2 regions of the Streptomyces sp. DSM 40868 genome follow, and region 1 is predicted to be linked to the other one. Evidence: riboswitches for the same ligand, from Rfam matches in the RefSeq annotation. Region 1 holds a riboswitch; the other holds the start of a gene.
The links. Region 1 has a riboswitch for S-adenosylmethionine ahead of HB370_RS12065 (aminotransferase class V-fold PLP-dependent enzyme). Riboswitches for the same ligand answer to the same signal wherever they lie in the genome.
Positions count from the first base shown of each region.

Region 2: it holds a riboswitch for S-adenosylmethionine, as region 1 does, so the genes downstream of both, thrC (threonine synthase) here and HB370_RS12065 (aminotransferase class V-fold PLP-dependent enzyme) in region 1, are expected to answer to the same signal.

Region 1 covers NZ_CP050504.1:2,672,228-2,677,143, forward strand. Annotated here, with positions in the region: gene HB370_RS12055 (rhomboid family intramembrane serine protease) at 1-374, shown strand, start outside; gene HB370_RS12060 (Lrp/AsnC ligand binding domain-containing protein) at 371-652, shown strand; gene HB370_RS12065 (aminotransferase class V-fold PLP-dependent enzyme) at 1,357-2,718, opposite strand; SAM riboswitch class IV at 2,867-2,983, opposite strand; gene trpD (anthranilate phosphoribosyltransferase) at 3,065-4,129, opposite strand; gene HB370_RS12075 (ubiquinol-cytochrome c reductase cytochrome b subunit) at 4,239-4,916, opposite strand, start outside.
Region 2 covers NZ_CP050504.1:4,091,365-4,096,280, forward strand. Annotated here, with positions in the region: gene thrC (threonine synthase) at 1-1,192, opposite strand, end outside; SAM riboswitch class I at 1,211-1,356, opposite strand; gene HB370_RS18460 (glucosyl-3-phosphoglycerate synthase) at 1,514-2,458, shown strand; gene HB370_RS18465 (trehalose-6-phosphate synthase) at 2,533-3,972, shown strand; gene otsB (trehalose-phosphatase) at 3,992-4,825, opposite strand; gene HB370_RS18475 (DUF3263 domain-containing protein) at 4,896-4,916, opposite strand, start outside.

The sequences.
Region 1 (4,916 bases):
GACAGTCGCTGGTCGGCGCCTCCGGTGCGGTCTCGGCGGTCCTCGGGGCCTTCCTGTACCTGTTCCCCCGTGCGCGGGTGACCAGTCTGCTGCCGTTCCTGTTCTTCCTGCCGCTGCGCTTCCCGGCCTGGGTCGTGCTGCCCTGCTGGGCGGCCCTGCAGTGGCTGGCGGCCGAGCGCGCCCCCGACGGGCCCGGGGTGGCCTACCTCGCCCACCTGGTGGGTTTCGGCCTGGGCTTCGGCTACGCGTGGGTGCGCTACGGAAGGCGGAGGGGCACGAGGGGTGACGTCGGCGGGGCGGTGGTGGGTGACGGGCGGGCGACTAGAGTGAAGGGCGCACCGGCTCCGGTCACCGAGGGAGAGAGACAACCGTGATCACCGCGATCGTCCTGATCAAAACCAGCGTGGACCGGATCCCCGAGATCGCCGAGCGGATCGCCGCGCTGGAGAGCGTGAGCGAGGTCTTCTCGGTCACCGGCACGTACGACCTGATCGCCATGGTCCGGGTCGCCCGGCACGAGGACCTCGCCGAGGTCATCCCGGGCCGCATCAGCAAGATCCCCGGCGTGCAGGCCACGGACACGCACGTCGCGTTCCGCACCTACTCCCAGCACGACCTGGAAGCCGCGTTCGCGATCGGCCTGGACAGCTAGGGTCTCCACCGCCGCGATGCCGGCGTCGGAGAGCACGTAGCGGCGGACGGCCGGGGTACGCCGGTCCGTCGCCCGCGCGCATACCGTGCCGCCGGCCACCACCGCGTACGGCCCCCGAGGAGCCGTGGGCCCGGGAGCCGTCGGCGGCCCGGACCGCGAAACCGTGCCCGAGCCCTGCCGAGGTCCGGCGCGCGGCCGCCCGCCGCCGGGGCCGTCCCGGAACCGGCCTGCCCGCGGCCACAGCCGCCGTCCGTCACCGTCCGGACATGCTGGTGTGCGACCGGAGCGTTTCGCGAACGGGGTGCCGCTTACGCGGGGCGACGGCCCGCGCGTCGGGGCCGCCACTTCCCGGAGCCGGCCCGCGCGTCCGGCGCCGGCCGGGCGTCGCGGGACTGCCGGGTGCTGATCGCGCCGTCCGCGACGAGCGGGGGGCCGGCCAGGGCCTGGCCGGCCTCTTCCCGCCGCCGCCGACGGCGTACCGGGCCGGCGCCCGTGCCGCCGACGCGGGCCGGCGCGTCCGCGCCGAGCGAGACCGGGACGGCCCGGCCCGGGCCCGCCGGAGGCGCGGGGCCGCGGTCGGCCGCCAGGCGGGCTCACCGCGGTCAGCCGGTCCCTCGGCGCGCGGCGGCCGCACCGCCGTGCGTCAAGGGAAGTTCATGCGCGTCCGCCCGCCCGCCGGGGCCGGCTGCCCCGCGAGGCACTGCTCAGACCGCCGGCACGCAGCGCCCCTCCTCCGTGCGGTACTGCCACTTCGCGCCGTCCCGGACCAGTTCGCGGACGGCGTTCACGAAGCGGTCCACGTGCTCGTCGGGGGTGCCCGCGCCGAAGCTGACGCGGATGGCGTTGAGGGACTTCTCGCCGGGGGCCGCCTCGGGGGCGCCGCACTCGCCCTGGGTCCCCGGGTCGGTGCCGAGCAGGGTGCGCACCAGCGGGTGGGCGCAGAAGAGGCCGTCGCGGACGCCGATGCCGTACTCGGCGGAGAGCGCGGCGGCGAAGTGGGAGCTGTTCCAGCCGTCGACGACGAAGGAGAGGACGCCGACGCGCGGGGCGTCGTCGCCGAACAGGGACAGCACGCGCACCTCGGGCACCTCGGCCAGGCCCGCGCGGACCTTGGCGATCAGGTGCTGTTCGCGGGCGACCAGGGTGTCCCAGCCGGCCTCGGTGAGGGCCTTGCAGGCGGCGGCGATGGCGTAGGCGCCGATGACGTTCGGGGAGCCGGCCTCGTGGCGGGCCGCGCTCTCGTGCCACTCGACGGCCACCCCACCGTCCTCGCGCCGGGTCACCTTGCGGCTGGCGCCGCCGCCCGCGAGGTAGGGCTCGGCCGCCTGGAGCCAGTCGGCGCGGCCGGCCAGGACGCCGGAGCCGAAGGGGGCGTACAGCTTGTGGCCGGAGAAGGCGATCCAGTCGACGTCGAGTTCCGTGACGGACACCGGGTGGTGCGGGGCGAGTTGGGCGGCGTCCAGGACGATCCGGGCGCCGTGGGCGTGCGCGGCGGCGGCCAGTTCGCGCACCGGCCACAGCTCGCCGGTGACGTTGGAGGCGCCGGTGACACAGACCAGGGCGGGGCCGTACGGGTCGCGGCCGGCCAGGGCCCGCTCCAGGATCTCCACGGCCTGGCCGGGGGTGCGCGGGGCGTCGAGGTAGGTGACGTGGGCGTGCTGCCAGGGCAGCAGGGAGGCGTGGTGCTCGGTCTCGAAGACGAAGACCTGGCAGCCGGCCGGGATCGCCCGGGCCAGCAGGTTCAGGGAGTCGGTGGTGGAGCGGGTGAAGACCACCTGGTCGCCGGCCCGGCAGCCGAGGAACTCGGCGACCGTCCCGCGGGCGTTCTCGAACAGGTCGGTGGAGAGCTGGGAGAGGTAGCCGGCCCCGCGGTGGACGCTGCCGTAGTACGGGGCGTAGGCGGCGACGTCGTCCCAGACGCGCTGGAGGGCGGGGGCGCTGGCCGCGTAGTCGAGGGCCGCGTAGGTGACCTCCCCACCGGTGACCAGCGGGACGGTGACATCCCGCCCCAGAACGGGCAGAGGGGTGCAAAGCGACTGGTCGGCGGCAGCGGTGGAGACAGACATGACGGACTCCCGTGACGGAATACGAGGAAAGCTGAAGGAAGCTGAAGAAAAAGAGGAAAGGGTGTGCGGAGGCGGGGCTCTGCGGCCCTAACGCATTCGCTTGCTCACGGAAGACTCCTCGACGACCAGGATCCCTGGTGGCACGAGGGATCCGCGCTTGCCGTGGACCTTGCTGTCCACGGCCTGGTCTTCACCCGGGGCACCCCGCCACGGACGGAGGGTTGCCGGACAGTCGGCCGGGGCCTCATGACTGTCACTCATGACCTGGTACAGGAACGTACGTGAAGTGATCGCCGCCCCGCAACCCGGTGTCCGGATCGCGGGACGGCCTGCCCTGCCGGGCCGGTCAGGCGTTGCTGGCGGCCACCCACCGCTCCAGCACCCGCCGGGCCGCCCCGGAGTCGATGGACTCGGCGGCCTTCGCGAGCCCCGCGCGGATCTGGTCGGCGAGCGGCTCGTCCGTCGGGTCGAGGGCCACCAGCGCCGCCGCCGCGTTCAGTTCCACGGCGTCCCGTACGGCACCGCGCTCGCCGTCCAGCAGTCTGCGGGCGACCTCCGCGTTGTAGGCCGGGTCGCCGCCGCTCAGGGCCTCCACCGGGACCAGGTCGATGCCGACGTCCCGGGGGTCGAAGGACTCCTCGGTGACCTTGCCGTCGCGCACCACCCACACCCGGGAGGTGGCGGTCGTGGTCAGTTCGTCCAGCCCGTCGTCACCGCGGAAGACCAGCGAGGAGTTGCCGCGTTCGGCGAGCACGCCGGCGACGATCGGCGCCTCGCGGGCGACGGCCACGCCGATCGCCTGGGCCCGCACCTGCGCCGGATTGGTCAGCGGGCCGAGCAGGTTGAACACCGTCCGGATGCCCAACTGGCCGCGCGCGGCGCCGACATGACGCAGCGCCGGGTGGAACTTCACGGCGAAGCAGAAGGTGATGCCGGCCTCCTCCGCGACCTCGGCCACCCGGCGGGGCGTGAGGTCGAGGTTGACCCCGAGCTGCTCCAGCACGTCGGAGGAGCCGGACGCCGAGGACGCGGCCCGGTTGCCGTGCTTGACGACCTTCGCGCCCGTGCCGGCGACGACGAGCGAGGCCATCGTGGAGATGTTCACCGTCTTGGCGCCGTCGCCGCCGGTGCCGACGATGTCGACGGTGCGGCCGGGCACCTCGATCACGTTCGCGTGCCGGTACATGGTGCGGACCAGGCCGGTGATCTCCTCGACCGTCTGTCCCTTCGCCCGCAGGGCCACCGCGAACCCGGCGATCTGCGCGTCGGTCGCCTCGCCGCGCATGATCTTGTCCATCGCCCAGGCGGTGTCGTCCGCGGCGAGGTCCCGGCCCTCCAGCAGGCCGTTCAGCAGGGCGGGCCAGGAGCGGCCCGCCGCGGTGTCGCCTCCAGCGGGGGTCACAGCGCTCATCAGCCGCTCCTTGTCCGGTTGCCTGCTCGTCGTACACCACCCTATCCAGCCGGACGCGCGCCGAGGGGCCCCGTCCGGGTCGCGGACGGGGCCCCTCGGCGCGCCGGGATCAGTGGTGCCCGTGGCCGCTCGCGATCTCCTTGTACTCGTCGACGGTCGGCTTGGGGATCTGGCTCTCCTCGCCGTAGTAGGCGTGGGACAGCTTCACGCGCAGCTTCTCCGAGGCCGGGACCTTGCGCTCGACGCCGTTCTCGTCGACGGTCGGGCCGATCTCGGCCGGCGTGTACTGCTTGTGCGAGGTGAGGGTGTGCAGCTGCTCCTGGCTGAGCGGCTCGTGCACCTCGATGAACTCTCCGTGCGGAAGCCGCTTGATGATGCCGGTCTCGCGGCCGTGCAGCACCTTGTCGCGGTCCCGGCGCTGCAGGCCCAGGCAGATCCGCTTGGTGATGAGGAAGGTGATGACCGGGCCGACGAAGTAGGCGATCCGGACGAACCAGGTGACGGCGTTGATCGACAGGTGGAAGTGGGTGGCGACGATGTCGTTGCCGCCGCCGATCAGCATCACGAAGTACACGGTCAGCCAGGCGACGCCGAACGCGGTGCGGGTGGCGGCGTTGCGCGGGCGGTCCAGGATGTGGTGCTCGCGCTTGTCGCCGGTGATCCACGCCTCCACGAACGGGTAGACCGCGATGGCCACGAGGATCAGGCCGAACACGACCAGCGGGATGAACACGCCGAGGACGAGGGTGTGGCCCCAGAAGTTGATCTCCCAGCCCGGCATGGCGCG
Region 2 (4,916 bases), 1.4 Mb from region 1:
CGTCGCCGGTGTTGAGGACGACCGTGGTCTTCGCCGGGTCCAGCACGCCCGCCTCGAGCAGCTTGCGGGTCACGCCGACGGTCACGCCGCCCGCCGTCTCCGCGAAGATGCCCTCGGTGCGCGCCAGCAGCCGGATGGCGTCGACGATCTCCGGGTCCGTGACGTCCTCCACGGCACCGCCGGTGCGGCGGGCGACGTCCAGGACGTAGGGACCGTCGGCCGGGTTGCCGATCGCCAGGGACTTGGCGATGGTGTCCGGCTTCTGCGGCCGTACGACGTCGTGGCCGGCCTTGAAGGCGGTGGAGACCGGGGAGCAGCCCTCGGCCTGGGCGCCGAAGATCTTGTACGGCCGGTCCTCGACCAGCCCGAGCTTGATCAGCTCCTGGAGCCCCTTGTCGATCTTCGTGAGCTGGGAGCCGGAGGCGATCGGGATGACGATCTGGTCGGGCAGCCGCCAGCCGAGCTGCTCGCAGATCTCGTACGCCAGCGTCTTGGAGCCCTCGGCGTAGTACGGCCGCAGGTTGACGTTGACGAAGCCCCAGCCCTCGCCGGCCGGGTCGCCGATCAGCTCGGAGCAGAAGCGGTTCACGTCGTCGTAGTTGCCCTCGATGCCGACGAGTTCACCGCCGTAGACCGCGGCCATGACGACCTTGCCCTGCTCCAGGTCGTGCGGGATGAACACGCAGGAGCGGAAGCCGGCCCGGGCGGCGGCGGCGCCGACGGCACCGGCGAGGTTGCCGGTGGAGGAGCAGGACAGGGTGGTGAAGCCGAAGGCGCGGGCGGCCTCCAGGGCCTGGGCGACGACCCGGTCCTTGAAGGAGTGGGTCGGGTTGCCGGAGTCGTCCTTGACGTACAGGCCGCCGGTCACGCCCAGTTCGCGGGCGAGGTTGTCGGCCTTGACGAGCTTGGTCCAGCCGGGGTTGAGATTGGGCTTTTCGGCGACGTCGGCCGGGACCGGCAGCAGCGGGGCGTAGCGCCAGATGCTGGCGGGGCCGGCCTCGATGCGCCGCCGCAGTTCCTCGGTGTCGTAGGCGGAGAAGTCGTAGGCGATCTCCAGCGGGCCGAAGCACTCCTCGCAGGCGAAGACCGGTCCGAGGGGGACCCGGTGGCCGCATTCGCGACAGCTGAGGGCCGCTGCGGGACCGAGGTCCACGGTGGAGTCGCTGGAGGTGGCAACTGTCTGCACAGCCATGTGAGGCGAGGCCCTTTCTCCTCATCTTCCTCACGACGCATCTCGCCGTGAGACGGATTTGGCACCTTCCCTAGCCGGGAGCCTCGCTCGGAAGAAGACGAGAATCGGCTGGAGGGTTGCCGGGGCTTCATCGGGCCGTGTCCCTCTGCCCCTCTGGATGAGCTGTATGTGGTTGTCAACGCCGCTTGACCACCCGACATGCGATGGTCATCGGCGTTGTTCAAGACTGTAACCGAAGGCCAGGACAGTTGAGATAGTCGTCCGAACCGCGAGATGCATCACACGGCGACGTGTGGTGGTGACAGTGAGGAGCCGCCGACCGTGCTGGAAGAAGTCGAGCGCTGGCTGAGCCGCCGCTCCTGGTCCGTGGCCGACCGTCCGCCGCACCAGGTGCTGGCCGCCAAGCAGCGCACGGGCCAGACGATCAGCGTCGTACTGCCCGCCCTCAACGAGGAGGAGACGGTCGGCGACATCGTCACCGTCATCCGCCACGACCTCGTGGAGCAGATCCCGCTCGTCGACGAGATCGTCGTCGTCGACTCCGGCTCCACCGACCGCACCTCCGAGGTCGCCGCGCGGGCCGGCGCCCGGGTCGTCCACCGCGACGAGATCCTGCCCCGCATCCCGGCCGTCCCCGGCAAGGGCGAGGTGCTGTGGCGCTCGCTGCTGGTGACCGGCGGGGACATCATCTGCTTCGTCGACGCGGATCTGCGGGAGTTCTCCTCCGACTTCGTGCTCGGCATCGTCGGGCCGCTGCTCACCGACCCCGACGTGGACCTGGTCAAGGCGATGTACGACCGTCCGCTCGCGGGCTCCGCCGGGCAGGGCGGGCGGGTCACCGAGCTGATGGCCCGGCCGCTGCTGAACATGCACTGGCCGCAGCTGGCCGGGTTCGTGCAGCCGCTGGGCGGCGAGTACGCGGCCCGCCGCTCGCTGCTGGAGCAGCTGCCGTTCCCGGTGGGGTACGGCGTGGAGCTGGGCATGCTGGTGGACGCGCTGCACCTGGTCGGCCTGGACGCGCTGGCCCAGGTCGACGTGGGGGTGCGCAAGCACCGCCACCAGGACGGCCAGGCCCTCGGCCGGATGGCCGCCGCGATCTACCGCACGGCCCAGCTCCGGCTGGCCCGGGGGCATCTGGTGCGGCCGGCGCTGACCCAGTTCGAGCGGGGCGAGGACGGTTTCGAGCCGCGTACCTACTCGGTGGACACCGAGGAGCGTCCGCCCATGGTGGAGGTCGCGGAGTACGCGGAGCGGAAGGTGGCGTGAACGGTGCGTACACGGCCTGCTTCGCAGGTGGATCGCACGTTTGAGGGTTTACGGGCCGGGCTAGGTTGAGGCGTATGGCTTCCACGCGCACTGCTGTCGGCAACGCTCGGGTCCTGGTCGCCTCCAACCGCGGCCCGGTCTCCTACCAGCTACGCGAGGACGGTTCGCTCGGCGCCCGGCGGGGCGGCGGCGGGCTGGTCTCGGGACTGTCCGCCATCGGGCCGGACGCGGACTCGGTGTGGGTGTGCGCCGCGCTGGGCGACGGCGACCGGGCGGCGGTCCGGCGGGCCGACGGCGGGCTGCTGCCGGTGGAGGAGACCGGCGGGCAGCGGGTGCGGATGCTCGACATCGACGCGTCCGTGCACGCCGAGGCGTACAACGGCATCGCCAACTCGGTGCTCTGGTTCGTCCACCACCTGCTGTACCAGACACCGCTGGAACCGGTGTTCGACGCGGACTTCCGCCGCCAGTGGGCCTCGTACCGGGCCTACAACCAGGCGTTCGCCGAGGCGCTGGCCGAGGAGGCGGGCGAGGGCGCGGCGGTGCTGATCCAGGACTACCACCTGGCGCTGGCCCCCCGGATGCTCCGCCGGCTGCGGCCCGACCTGCGCATCGGCCACTTCTCGCACACCCCGTGGGCCCCGCCGGACTACTTCCGGCTGCTGCCCGACGACATCGCGGCCGAGCTGCTCGGCGGCATCCTGGGCGCGGACCGGGCCGGGTTCCTCACCCGGCGCTGGGCGGACGCCTTCACCGCCTGCTGCCACCAGGTACTGGGCCCCGGCATCCCCTCCGGCACGGACATCGGGGTGCACGGGCTGGGCGCCGACGGGGACTTCCTGCGCGAGCGGGCGCACCGGGATGACGTGGCCGAGCGAATGGCGGCGCTGCGCGAGGAGATCGGCGAGGGCCGCCGGACGATCGTCCGGGTGGACCGCACCGAGCTGTCCAAGAACATCGTGCGCGGGCTGCTGGCGTACGAGCAGCTGCTCACCGACCACCCCGAGTGGCGGGAGCGGGTCGTCCACGTGGCGTTCGCCTACCCCTCCCGCCAGGACCTCGCCGTGTACCGCGACTACACCGCCGAGGTGCGGCGGGTCGCGGACCGGATCAACGAGCGGTACGGCACGCCGGGCTGGACCCCGGTGGTGCTGCACGTGAAGGACGACTTCGCGCGCTCCCTGGCCGCCTACCGGATGGCCGACGTGGCGCTGGTGAACCCCATCCGGGACGGCATGAACCTGGTCGCCAAGGAGATCCCGGTGGTCTCCGACGAGGGCTGTGCGCTGGTGCTGTCCCGGGAGGCCGGGGCGCACGAGGAGCTGGGCGAGGACGCCTTCACGGTCAACCCGTACGACATCACGGGCACGGCGCGGGCGCTGCACGAGGCGCTGACCCTGCCGGCGGAGGAGCGGGCGGCCCGCTCCAAGCGGCTGGCCGCCGCCGCGACCGCGCTGCCGCCCGCCCGCTGGTTCCTGGACCAGCTCGAGGCCCTGACCGCTCAGCCGAGCTAAGCCTCCAGGCCCGGACCGCTCAGCCGAGCTGAGCGGCGAGCGCCCGCAGCAGTCCCACGACCCCCTCCGGGCCGTCCACCACCAGGTCGGCCCGTTTGGCCAGTTCGGTGACCTCCGTGCTGCCGCTGCACACCAGCAGGCCGGGGACGCCCTCGGCGCGGAGGGTGTCGACGGCGGCGAAGGCGGGCAGGTCGCCGAGGTCGTCGCCGGCGTAGACGACACAGCCGGCGCCGACGGCACGGGCGTGGTCGAGGAGGGCCACGCCCTTGTCCATGCCGGGCGGGCGCAGCTCCAGCACCAGGCGGCCGGGCTCGACGATCAGTGCGTGCCGGGCGGCGAGGCCGGCGAGGGGGGCGCGCAGCGACTCGAAGGCGCCTTGGGGGTCGGCGGCCCGGCGGGTGTGCACCGCGAGCGCCCGGCCCTTCTCCTCGATCCAGATGCCCTCGCCGGTGCCGGCCCGCTCCAGCAGGCGGGGCAGTTCGGCGCGGGCGGCGGCCACGCCGGGGTGCGGGGGCGGTGCGGTGACGGTGCCGGTGGCCGCGTCCCAGCGTTCGGCGCCGTAGTGGCCGAGGACGGTGAGGTGCTCCAGGCCGGGGACGCCGGCGAAGCCGCCGTAGCGGACGGCGACCTCGGGCGGGCGGCCGGTGATCACGGCGACGGAGGCGATCCCGGGGGCGAGGGCGGCCAGCGCGGGGACGGCGCCGGGGTGGGCGCGGGCCTGCTCGGGGTCGGCGACGATGGGGGCGAGGGTGCCGTCGAAGTCCAGGCCGATCAGCGCGGTGCGGGGCCGAGCGAGCAGCGCGGCGAGCCCGTCGCGGCCGGACTGGGTCTGCGGGGTGGGCAGAGGATCCATACCGCGACAGTATCCGGCGCGGGCGGGGCTCACGCCTGAGCCGAAGCTCACGCCTGAGCGGGGGCCCGGGTCAGCGCTCCGCCCGCCGGGC